3 regions of the Streptomyces sp. NPDC032822 genome follow, and region 2 is predicted to be linked to each of the others. Evidence: riboswitches for the same ligand, from Rfam matches in the RefSeq annotation. Region 2 holds a riboswitch; each other region holds the start of a gene.
The links. Region 2 has a riboswitch for cyclic di-AMP ahead of ACZ5VD_RS12510 (M23 family metallopeptidase). Riboswitches for the same ligand answer to the same signal wherever they lie in the genome.
Positions count from the first base shown of each region.

Region 1: it holds a riboswitch for cyclic di-AMP, as region 2 does, so the genes downstream of both, ACZ5VD_RS11830 (C40 family peptidase) here and ACZ5VD_RS12510 (M23 family metallopeptidase) in region 2, are expected to answer to the same signal.
Region 3: it holds a riboswitch for cyclic di-AMP, as region 2 does, so the genes downstream of both, ACZ5VD_RS07710 (M23 family metallopeptidase) here and ACZ5VD_RS12510 (M23 family metallopeptidase) in region 2, are expected to answer to the same signal.

Region 1 covers NZ_JBVIOL010000003.1:606,222-609,443, reverse strand. The annotation lists gene ACZ5VD_RS11840 (helix-turn-helix domain-containing protein) at 1-481, opposite strand, end outside; gene ACZ5VD_RS11835 (ATP-binding protein) at 696-1,154, shown strand; gene ACZ5VD_RS11830 (C40 family peptidase) at 1,253-1,726, opposite strand; cyclic di-AMP (ydaO/yuaA leader) riboswitch at 1,730-1,863, opposite strand; gene ACZ5VD_RS11825 (hypothetical protein) at 2,281-2,586, opposite strand; gene ACZ5VD_RS11820 (ATP-dependent Clp protease proteolytic subunit) at 2,594-3,222, opposite strand, start outside.
Region 2 covers NZ_JBVIOL010000004.1:21,318-24,539, forward strand. The annotation lists gene ACZ5VD_RS12505 (PrsW family intramembrane metalloprotease) at 1-135, shown strand, start outside; gene ACZ5VD_RS12510 (M23 family metallopeptidase) at 274-1,305, opposite strand; cyclic di-AMP (ydaO/yuaA leader) riboswitch at 1,317-1,472, opposite strand; tRNA gene ACZ5VD_RS12515 (tRNA-Met) at 1,768-1,841, opposite strand; gene ACZ5VD_RS12520 (alginate lyase family protein) at 1,892-3,112, opposite strand.
Region 3 covers NZ_JBVIOL010000002.1:460,781-464,002, forward strand. The annotation lists gene ACZ5VD_RS07705 (GDSL-type esterase/lipase family protein) at 1-689, opposite strand, end outside; gene ACZ5VD_RS07710 (M23 family metallopeptidase) at 918-1,865, opposite strand; cyclic di-AMP (ydaO/yuaA leader) riboswitch at 1,868-2,027, opposite strand; gene ACZ5VD_RS07715 (alpha-galactosidase) at 2,335-3,222, opposite strand, start outside.

The sequences.
Region 1 (3,222 bases), on a different contig from region 2:
CGTGCTGCCGGGCCAGCCGCACCTCCACCAGGGCGTCCAGTTTCTCGTCGTCCAGCCCGTCCACCGCCGCCTTCGTCACCGCCCGGGCGTACTCGGGGGTCTGCAGCAGCCCCGGCACGACCGAGGTCTCCAGCGTGCGCATCGCGCCGGCCTGTGACTCCAGGCTGATGAAGTCCCGGTAGGTGGGCGGCAGCACCCCCCGGTACGCGTGCCACCAGTGGCTCCGGCCGCCGCCCTCGTCGGAGCCGGCCAACATCAGAAGCAGCTCCCGCAGTTGGGGGTCGTGCACCCCGTAGGCGTCCAGGAGTAACCGGACGTCGGCCGGTTTCACCCCGCTGGCGCCGGTCTCGATCCGGCTCACCTTCGACTGGTGCCAGCCCACCATCCGGGCCGCCTCACCGCTGGTGAGCTCCGCACCGGTGCGCAGCGCACGCAGTTCGGCACCCAGCTTCCGGCGGCGCACCGCGGGTCCGTTCTGCATGGGGCTACTCCTTACTCCAACCGAGGTACCCATATACGGTCTGCCGTCGCAGGGTTCACCGCTTCGAGCGACAGATATATGCATATCTTGGTGGATCGCCACCCGTGACCGCTCCGGTAATGGCACTCTGGCGGCGAAGCACCAGTCCGGGACCGTACTCGAACCTCCGCCTTCGTGTCGGACTACGGTCCTGTGGGAAAGGGACGACGTCGCCATGGCAGACCACCTGGAAGCATCCGTCACTCTGTCGAGCGATCCCGTCTCGGTCTCCGCCGCCCGCTCCTACGTGCTCACCACCCTGGCCGAGTGGGGTCTGGCGGGGGACACGGAGGCGGCCGACACCATCCGGCTCATCGTCTCCGAACTCGCCACCAACGCCGTACAGCACACCTTCGGGCAGTCACCCACCTTCACGGTGGACATCGAGCTCGACCGTGACGAACACCTGCGCATCGGTGTGACCGACAGCCACCCGCGCTTCCCCCAACGACTGCCGGCCGCCGTCCAACAGGACAACGGCCGGGGCATGGTGATCATCCGCTGGCTGACCGCGGAGTGCGGCGGCAAGCTGAGGGTCCGGCCCACCCGCGAGGGCGGCAAGACCGTCTTCATCGAACTCCCGTGGACCGTGCCGGCCGAGCCGGTGACGGCTGCGGGGCAGCAGGAGCCGTAGCGCGCTTCGGGCCGTACGTCAGGCTCCGCGACGCGCCCTGCGTGAAGCCCCGAAGAGGGCGGCGGCGGGTCGGACCGCCGCCGCCCCCTCCAGGAGGGTCACTTGACCCGGCCGTACCAGACGCTCTTGGTCCAGATCTTCTGCAGTCGTACCACGTCCCCGGTCTTCGGGGAGTGCCAGATCTTGCCCTTCCCGGCGTAGATGCCGACGTGGTAGACGCTCGAACCCGAGTGGAAGAACACCAGGTCTCCGGCCTTGCGGCCCTTGGAGGAGATGTGGTGTGTCTTGTTGTACTGCTGGGCCGCCGTGCGGGGCAGTTTCTTGCCCGCCTTCTTGAACGAGTACAGCGTGAGCCCGGAGCAGTCGAAGCGGCTTGGTCCGGTGGCCCCGTACTTGTACGGGGAGCCCTTCTTGGAGGCCGCGATCTTGAGTGCCTTCGTCGCCGGCGTGGCGGCCGCGGCGTCGGAGGCGACACCCGGGACCACGATGGAGCCGCCCACTGCGGCGATGGTGAGGGCCGAGGCGGTACCGGCCCGGACCATCAGCGACGGGACACGATTGAGCGCAGTCATGCGCAACCCTTCGTCAGCCGCCTGTGAAGGATGACCTGTCGGATTCGGGCTGGCGAAGTTGCCCGGCCGCTGCTGCGGCTTCACCCCAAGGGCTGCTCGACCCGGTCATGGCGTGACCGTCCCGGCGACCCGTCGTGCTTGGGTCCTCCACTCCTGCCGATCCACTTCTGTCGACCGGTCATCCGTGCGGCGGCAGGACTCGGCGTCCGCCCGGATCGCCCCGCCGCTGCGGCGGGGGCTTGTCGTCAGTCAGGGATCTTGGCCCACGCTTGTCCGAAAATCCCAACGGAACCGGGGATTTGTGTTGTTACTCACCACTCACCCGTTCGGGTGGACGTCCTGGTGTTCGAAGGGGTGTCGAGGGCCCCGAGCACCCCCGGACCAGCACCGGAACAACTCATTCCGCCTTCGGTCTCCGCATGTTGCGCAACCCTGACGGGCGGGAAAAGGGACGCGCGTCTCCCCCATTAGGGGGTACGCCGTTTGGTCCGTTTCGGCGCCGGTCCGGACGCGTCTTCGGGAGGGCCGCGCGGCCGGACCGGTGGTGCGGGGCGTCAACTGTCGGAGCGCGGCGGCAGCGTGACGCGAGCCGTGCGGCGCTCCCCGTCCAGCACGCGCAGCGCCCGCTCCAGCGTGTCGGCGTGCACCTCGCGCTCGCCCCGACGGTGCATCAGCGCCAGCGCGTCCCGCAGCTCGGCCGCCTTCGTCACCAGTGCCTGGGCGGCGCGCAGACCGCTGTAGGTGTCGCCGTGCCGGGCCGGGTTGATCCGGCCGAGCAGGTCGACCGCGTCGAGATAACGGTCGATCAGCTCACCCTCGGCGCGCGTCAGGGCGGGCAGCGGCGGCAGGTCCGGCAGCATGCGCGGCTCACCCCCGGCCGGGTGTGCGGCGCGAGGCCTTGCGGCTGGGGATGAGCTCGTCCACCAGTCCGTACTCCACCGCCTCCGGCGCGGTGAGGATCTTGTCCCGCTCGATGTCCGTGTGCACCTGCTCCGGCGTCCGCCCGGTGTGCCGCACGAGCATCTCCTCCAGCCGGGTCCGGGTGCGGGTCAGCTCCTCGGCCTGGATGGCGAGATCGCTGGCCTGTCCCTGCACCGGCTCGGTGAGCGCGGGCTGATGGATCACCATCCGCGCGCTCGGCAGCGCGAACCGCTTGCCCGGCGTCCCCGCGGCCAGCAGCACCGCGGCCGACGAGCCCGCCTGGCCCAGGCAGACGGTCTCCACGTCGCAGGTGACGTACTGGAGCGTGTCGTAGATCGCCGACATCGCGCTGAACGTGCCGCCGGGGGAGTTGATGTACAGCGAGATGTCCCGGTCCGGATCCCGGTGTTCGAGGTACATGAACTGGGCCATCACGTCGTTCGCCGAGACGTTGTCGATCGGCGCGCCCAGGAAGACGATCCGTTCCTCCATCAGCTTCGAGTACGGATCCATCGTCCGGCTGCCGGAACTGGTGCGTTCGGTGAACTCGGGCAGGACGTAGCGGGCGGACGGTC
Region 2 (3,222 bases):
GCGGCCCGGGCGACGGCACCCCCGGTGGCCGTGGCCGCGCCGCCCTGGCCGGTGTACGGGGTGTACGGCTACCCGGCGACGACACCGGCGTACCCGACAGCAACGCCGTACCCCTACAACCCGTACCGGACCTGACCGAAAACCTCAGGCACAAAAGACATGACCACCATGAAATGCACGAAAGACCGGCGGCCCTGACACCGGGGGGATGATGTCAGGGCCGCCGGGCACAGAGGGGCCGACCCTGGCCCCCCTTCCCAACCTTGGACTACCTCAGGGGTTGAGCCCCTTGCTGCGCAGCCACGCCATCGGGTCGATGCCCGACGAGTCGCTGCTGCCGGCGTGGACCTCAAGGTGCAGGTGCGCACCGGTCACGTTCCCCGTGGCGCCCACGCGGCCGATCACGTCACCGGTGGCGACCTTCTGGCCGACACTGACGCTGATCGACGACTGGTGGGCGAACCAGAGCTCGGTGCCGTCGTCGAGGGTGAGGACGGTCTTGTAGCCGTACGACCCGTCCCAGCCGGCCTGCGTGATCGTGCCGGAGTGCACGGCCTTGATGAGGGTACCCGTGGGCGCGGCGAAGTCGAGGCCCGTGTGGTAGCCGGAGGACCACAGGGAGCCGGCCTGACCGAAGGTGGAGGTGATCGTGTACGACGAGGTCGGCAGGGTGAACTGCTTGGCCAGCTGGACCAGGCGCGCGGCCTCGGCCTTCTTGTCGGCCTCTTCCTTCGCCTTCTTCTTCGCGGCGGCGGCCTTGTCCTTGGCCGCCTTCTCCGCCTTGGCGACCGCCTCGGCGGCCTGCTTCTCGGCGGCGGCAGCGGCCTGGGCGGCGGCCTTGGTCTCGGCCTGGTCCTGCTGCTGCTCGGCCTGGGCCATGATCCGGGCGCGCAGCACCTCGCCAGCGTCGGATCCGCTCTCCTCGGTATCGGCGGAGACCGTGCCGACGCTGCTGAGCGCGGTGGTGTCCTCGGCGGAGCCCGAGTCGTCGGAGATCAGGGAGCCCACGTTGGGCAGGTCGGGGATGGAGATCGACACCGGCGGCTTGCCGGTCTGCGCGCTGGCCATGCCGCCCGCGCCGACTGCGGCTATGACACCGACGCCGAGGACGGTGGAGCTGCGGGCGAGACCGCCACGCTGCTTGGCCACGCGGTGCCGGCCACGAACGGGGCGGAGGGACTCCTCGGTGGGATTCCACTCCGTCCAGGGGCCCTCGTCGGTGCGATAGGTGCCGTAGCCGAAGGTCTCGCTGTCACGCTGGCCCGGCACGAACGGGGCTTCTGGGGCAGGCGGGTTGGACGCCACGTGGGCGTGCTCCTTTCCTTCCTTCTCGCCTACCGGGTTAGCTGACGGGTTCGGAGCAGGAAGGTCTCCTACGCGCGTATACCGGCCGTGGTTCCACGGTGGCATCCGCGCGATTCACCCCAAGTAGTGGTTCCCCGGTTCCTTGCAGGATTCGGCGCGTGAGCACGGAGCCGTCTCTTGTGACGGCTGGGACGACCGCGCTGCGTTATCGAACGTTAATAGACCCGGGGCCTCGATTCCAAGCTGTTCCACTTGATCATTAAGCTTTCCGCCGGGAACTTACGGCCCATGACCGGCGAAAAACGGGCGAGTTGACCGAACCTCAGCACCTTCACAGCGATTGACAGGATGTCAGCTGCGATGCGGAGGGCACTCACCCGGTCACCTTCCGTCATTCCAACGGGAGAGCCGGACACACCAAAGGCCGGAACCCATTTCTGGATTCCGGCCTTTGGCCTTCAGTAGCGGGGACAGGATTTGAACCTGCGACCTCTGGGTTATGAGCCCAGCGAGCTACCGAGCTGCTCCACCCCGCGTCGTTGTGACTCCAGTGTACGCCATTCGCGGGACGTCGTTCACCACGGTGTCAGCCACCCGGATTGCCGGCGTGCGTGAGCGTCTCCCAGGACACGAACAGGTCGTCGGTACCGGCGGGCCGGTGTTCCTCGGCGAGCTTGTGCGCGACCGGGACATCGACGTCGAGCCGGTCCTCCAGGTGGTTGAGGGCGACCTCCAGGTCCGGTCCCATCGTCCGCTCCACCTTCCCGCCGCACAGCCAGAGGGGCGCGGACTCGCCGGCCTGGTAACGGGAGTGGAAGTCGAGGGTCACCGCCAGCCGGTCCTTGACCTCGCCGTACAGGTCGACGCCCTGGTGCCAGGCGGTCTCGGCGACGTGGGCGGTGGCGGCGATCGAGTAGCCGACGTGCTTGAAGTTGCGGCAGGTCTCCTGGGAGATGCCGTCCTTGTACGTCGCCTGCCCGAACCAGTAGGCCGTCAGCTTCTGCGCGTTGTCGTTGCTCGAACCGGGCGGGGTGAGTGGGACGCCGCCGTCCTTCTCCAGGTAGAAGTAGGCGGGTACGCGCTCCCGGAAGCGTTCCAGGGCGTGGCCGAAGGCCGCGTGGTCGTCGAGGAAGACGGCGATGCCGATGGCCGCGTCCGTCATCACGAGGTCCCAGTTGCCGTTGAAGTCCGGGACCTTCTTGGTGACTTCGGGCAGATAGACGTTCCGCAGCATTCCCTCGAACCGCCGTACCCGGTCCGCCGGCCACCCGCCCCCCGGCGTGTGCCGCACGATCTCGGCGGCCCGCGCCCAGGTCGCCCCGGCCCAGCCCGTCTGCAGCCCGGCGTTCTCCTCCGTGTGCCGTCTCATCGTCGCGGACCAGGCGTCCATGATCTCCCTGGCCTTCACCGCGTGCTGCGGCTTGCCGGTGACGCTGAACAGCAGGGCCTGCGTGTACGCGGCGATGGCGTCCTCGCGCTCCTCCACGCAGCCGTGCCCGGCCTTGTCGCCGGCGGGGCAGGCGACGGTGGCGTACGGCTGGGCCCGGTACTTGTACGCCCCGTACTTGCTGTCCCGCATGCCCAGGTACGCCTTCAGCCACGGCTGCTTCCCCGCGGTCACGTTCTCCCGTACGACGTCCAGCTGTGCCTTGCTCACGAGCACGCCGGGGTGGGTGAACGCGGCGTCGGGGGGCAGGGCCCTGGCCATCGTGCGGGTACCCGTGTCGGTTGCTCCGCAGGACGCGAGAAGTCCCGTGAGCAGGGTCACGGAAAGGAGCGTCACCGTACGTCTGCGGGCAGACCTCATTGCCACCTCCGCGGGGGTCGTGTCGGACCGGGTCCTTTCGCAGGGTGACCTGCCCCACCCCGAACCCGCAGCATCTGTTGAGCCAATCGGCCCCCGCGCCGAGCCCCGTA
Region 3 (3,222 bases), on a different contig from region 2:
GAAGCGGCCGGCACTCCCCCGTTGCCGGTCCGGATCACGCCCTGTCGCCCGAACCCGACCTGGGTGAGCGAGGCGCGCAGGGCGTCGGCGACGAGCGTGGGATAGGCGGCCGTACCGTCGGCGCAGTCGGAGGTGTTGACGTCGCACAGGGCCATGACGCCCTGGGTGACGGAGTCGCCGTAGAAGGCGAACCGGCCTACCGCCCGGGCGGGTTGAGGCAGCAGGCGGCCGTCGTCGAGCCGCAGCCCGGTCAGCACCACGCCGGTCTCCAGCGGGGGTGTCCAGCGGTTGGCCCGGGAGGAGACGTCCTTGACGGAGATCCGGACCGTGTGGGTGCCGCCGGTGCGGGAGCCGCCGCCGTCCGCCGTGATCTCCAGGTCTCCGCGGTCCACGGCGTACACCCGCTCGGGCCCTCCGTCGACCGACACCCGGATCTGCGCGGGCACGGTGATCGACGAGACGTCGAACCGGGCGTGGACACCCGAGCCGGTGAAACGGAAGCGCAGTCGTGAGCCCGAGTTGACCGTGACGGCCGCCTCGGCGCTCCGGCTCCAGTGACCCTCGTACGCGAGGCGCCGGTCGTCGGGGCGAACGGTGTACGGATCGGCGGACGCGAAGGCGGGAGGCGGCCCACCGACGAGCACGCCGACGATCGCGACGGCGGCGGCCTTCAGGACGGCGCGGGGCACGGTGACCTCCAAAGGGCATAGAAAGCGCTTGCGCCACTGCGGAGTTCACTGTGTCCCCACCCTCCCCCCGCTGTCGACCCTCGGAGCACCCCTGCCACACGACCGCAATGAAGTGATCATGAGCGAGCGAGGGCGAAGGTGCCGGAGGGGCACACACCGAAGGCCGGACCCGGGGATCGGGGTCCGGCCTTCGGTGGCTTGCGGGGCGCCTGGGGCGCGGGGAGGGTGTCAGCCGACGGCGACGCCCTTCGCGCGGAGGTAGGCCACCGGGTCCACGTCCGAGCCGTAGTCCGGCGTGGTGCGGATCTCGAAGTGCAGGTGCGGGCCGGTCACGTTGCCGGTCGCACCGGAGAGGCCGAGCTGCTGCCCCTCGGTCACGGTCTGACCGCTGGAGACGGAGAGCGAGGAGAGGTGCGCGTACTGGGCGTAGTAGCCGTCGGCGAGCCTGACGACGACCTGGTTGCCGTATGCGCCGCCCCAGCCCGCGGAGACGACCGTGCCCGCGCCGACGGCCTTGAGGGCGGTGCCGGTCGGGACGACGAAGTCGACACCGGTGTGGTAGCCGCTGGACCACATGCTGCCGGACACGCGGTAGGCGGTTCCGACGGAGGCTCCGCTCACCGGGAGGGTGAAGCCGCTGGAGCTGCCGTTGTCGGCGCTCTGCGTGGCCGACTCGGTCTTCGACGAGGCGGACGCATCAGATGAACCCGACGAAGAAGATGAAGAAGACGACTTCGACGAGGAGCCGGAGGAGGACGGGGAGGTGCCCGTGGTGGCCTTCTTGCCGAGCGTGAGCTTCAGCCCGGGGTGGATCAGCGACGGGTCGTCGCCGACGGCCTGCCGGTTGTCGGAGTAGAGCTTCTGCCAGCCACCGGTGACGTTCTCCTCGTCCGCGATCTTCGAGAGATAGTCACCGGCTCGCACGGAGTAGGTCTTCGCGCCGGAGGTCCGCGCGGTCTCCTTCTTTTCGGCCGTCGCCTTTTCGGCCACCTTCTTCACGGTGGTCGGAACGGACGAGTCGACGGCCTTTTCCGAGACGGACTGCGGGGTGGCGGCATGCGCGCCGGTGGCACCGAGAAGCGGCAGGGCGAGTGCGGCGCCACCGGTTCCGGCGACGGCTATGGAACGGGTGAAGCGCTGGGACTTCGGGCGGCGGTGCTTACCCTTCGCGGGCATGACGAATTCCTCTCCGGCGCCTGCGAGGTGAGCTGTCGGGTGCGGACTGGAGATGCCCGGCCGTACCGAAGTACGGCTTAACCCCTAGCCGTTCCGGAGACCGGAACAGGCGGTTGTACCTGTGGGTCCCCCGCTCCTGCCAAGGACGGGTGAGTGTGAGCGGTCTCCGGGCGGCGGCAGGATTGGGCGTCCGTCCGGATCGGGGCGAACGTAAGCGACCGAGACGCAAAGGGACAAGTAAGTGGTTCCCTGTGCATGGCCACCTGTCGGCCGCCTGAGAGAATTCCCGGTCACCCTGTGTGCATTACAGGGTGACCGCCACGGTCAAACTCCCTTGAAAACGGCACCGATTACGTGCACATGACGAGCGACACACGGTCACGAATATGACGCTCCTCACGTGGCACATTCACAGGTTCCTTTATTCCAGAAGGAGTTGGAGCGAAGGTGTGGAATTCGGGCAGAAGCCCTAGATACGACGCAGCCGGAGAACCGTCGCATCGAGGTCACCGCGCAGCCCCGTCCGCAGTCCGTGATGCAGCAGAACGGCACCTCGGTGAACTTCGCCCGTTTCGCGGCATTCATACGACGCCGCCGGGTCGAGCCCCCGCAGCCGCAGCGCCGGCACGGGCTCGCCGTAGTGCTGCGCCTGGAGCCAGGCGAGGACGACGGTCTCGTCGCCGAGCACGTACTGCACGGCGCTCGACCCGCCCGTCGGAGGCCGCAGCCGGTAGAGGTCGCCACGCTGCACGAGAGGCCGGATCTCCTTGTAGAGATCCACCCACTCGCGCGCCTCGGCGAGCTCCTCCTCGGTCCACTCGGCGAGATCCCCGCCCACCCCGAGCACCCCGGCCATGGCGCTCACAAAACGGAACCGCAGCGAGCTGACCCGGCCGTTGAGCTGGGTATTGGGGCTGTCGGTGACCCAGGCGGCCATGGCCCGGGCGGGGTGGATCTGGGTGAAGCCGTGCTGGATGGCGAGCCGGTCGAGCGGGTCGGTGTTGTCGGAGGTCCACACCTGGTCCGTACGGCTCATCACCCCGAGGTCGATCCGCCCGCCGCCACCCGAGCAGGACTCGAAGGCGACGCCCGGGTGGGCGGCCCGCAGCCGGTCCAACAGGCGGTACAGGGCGTGCACATGATCGACCCAGAGGCGCTGGGGGTAGGGCTCGCCGGGCCAGCCCGCGTCGGTGAAGCAGCGGTTGAAGTCCCACTTCACATAGTCGATCGGGGCACTGGAGAGCAGTTCGTGGAGCTGCTCCCAGAGGTACTCCTGGACATCCTCGCGCGCGAGATTCAGTACGAGCTGATTGCGGAGTTCCGTCCGCTTTCGTCCCGGCTGGTACTGCACCCAGTC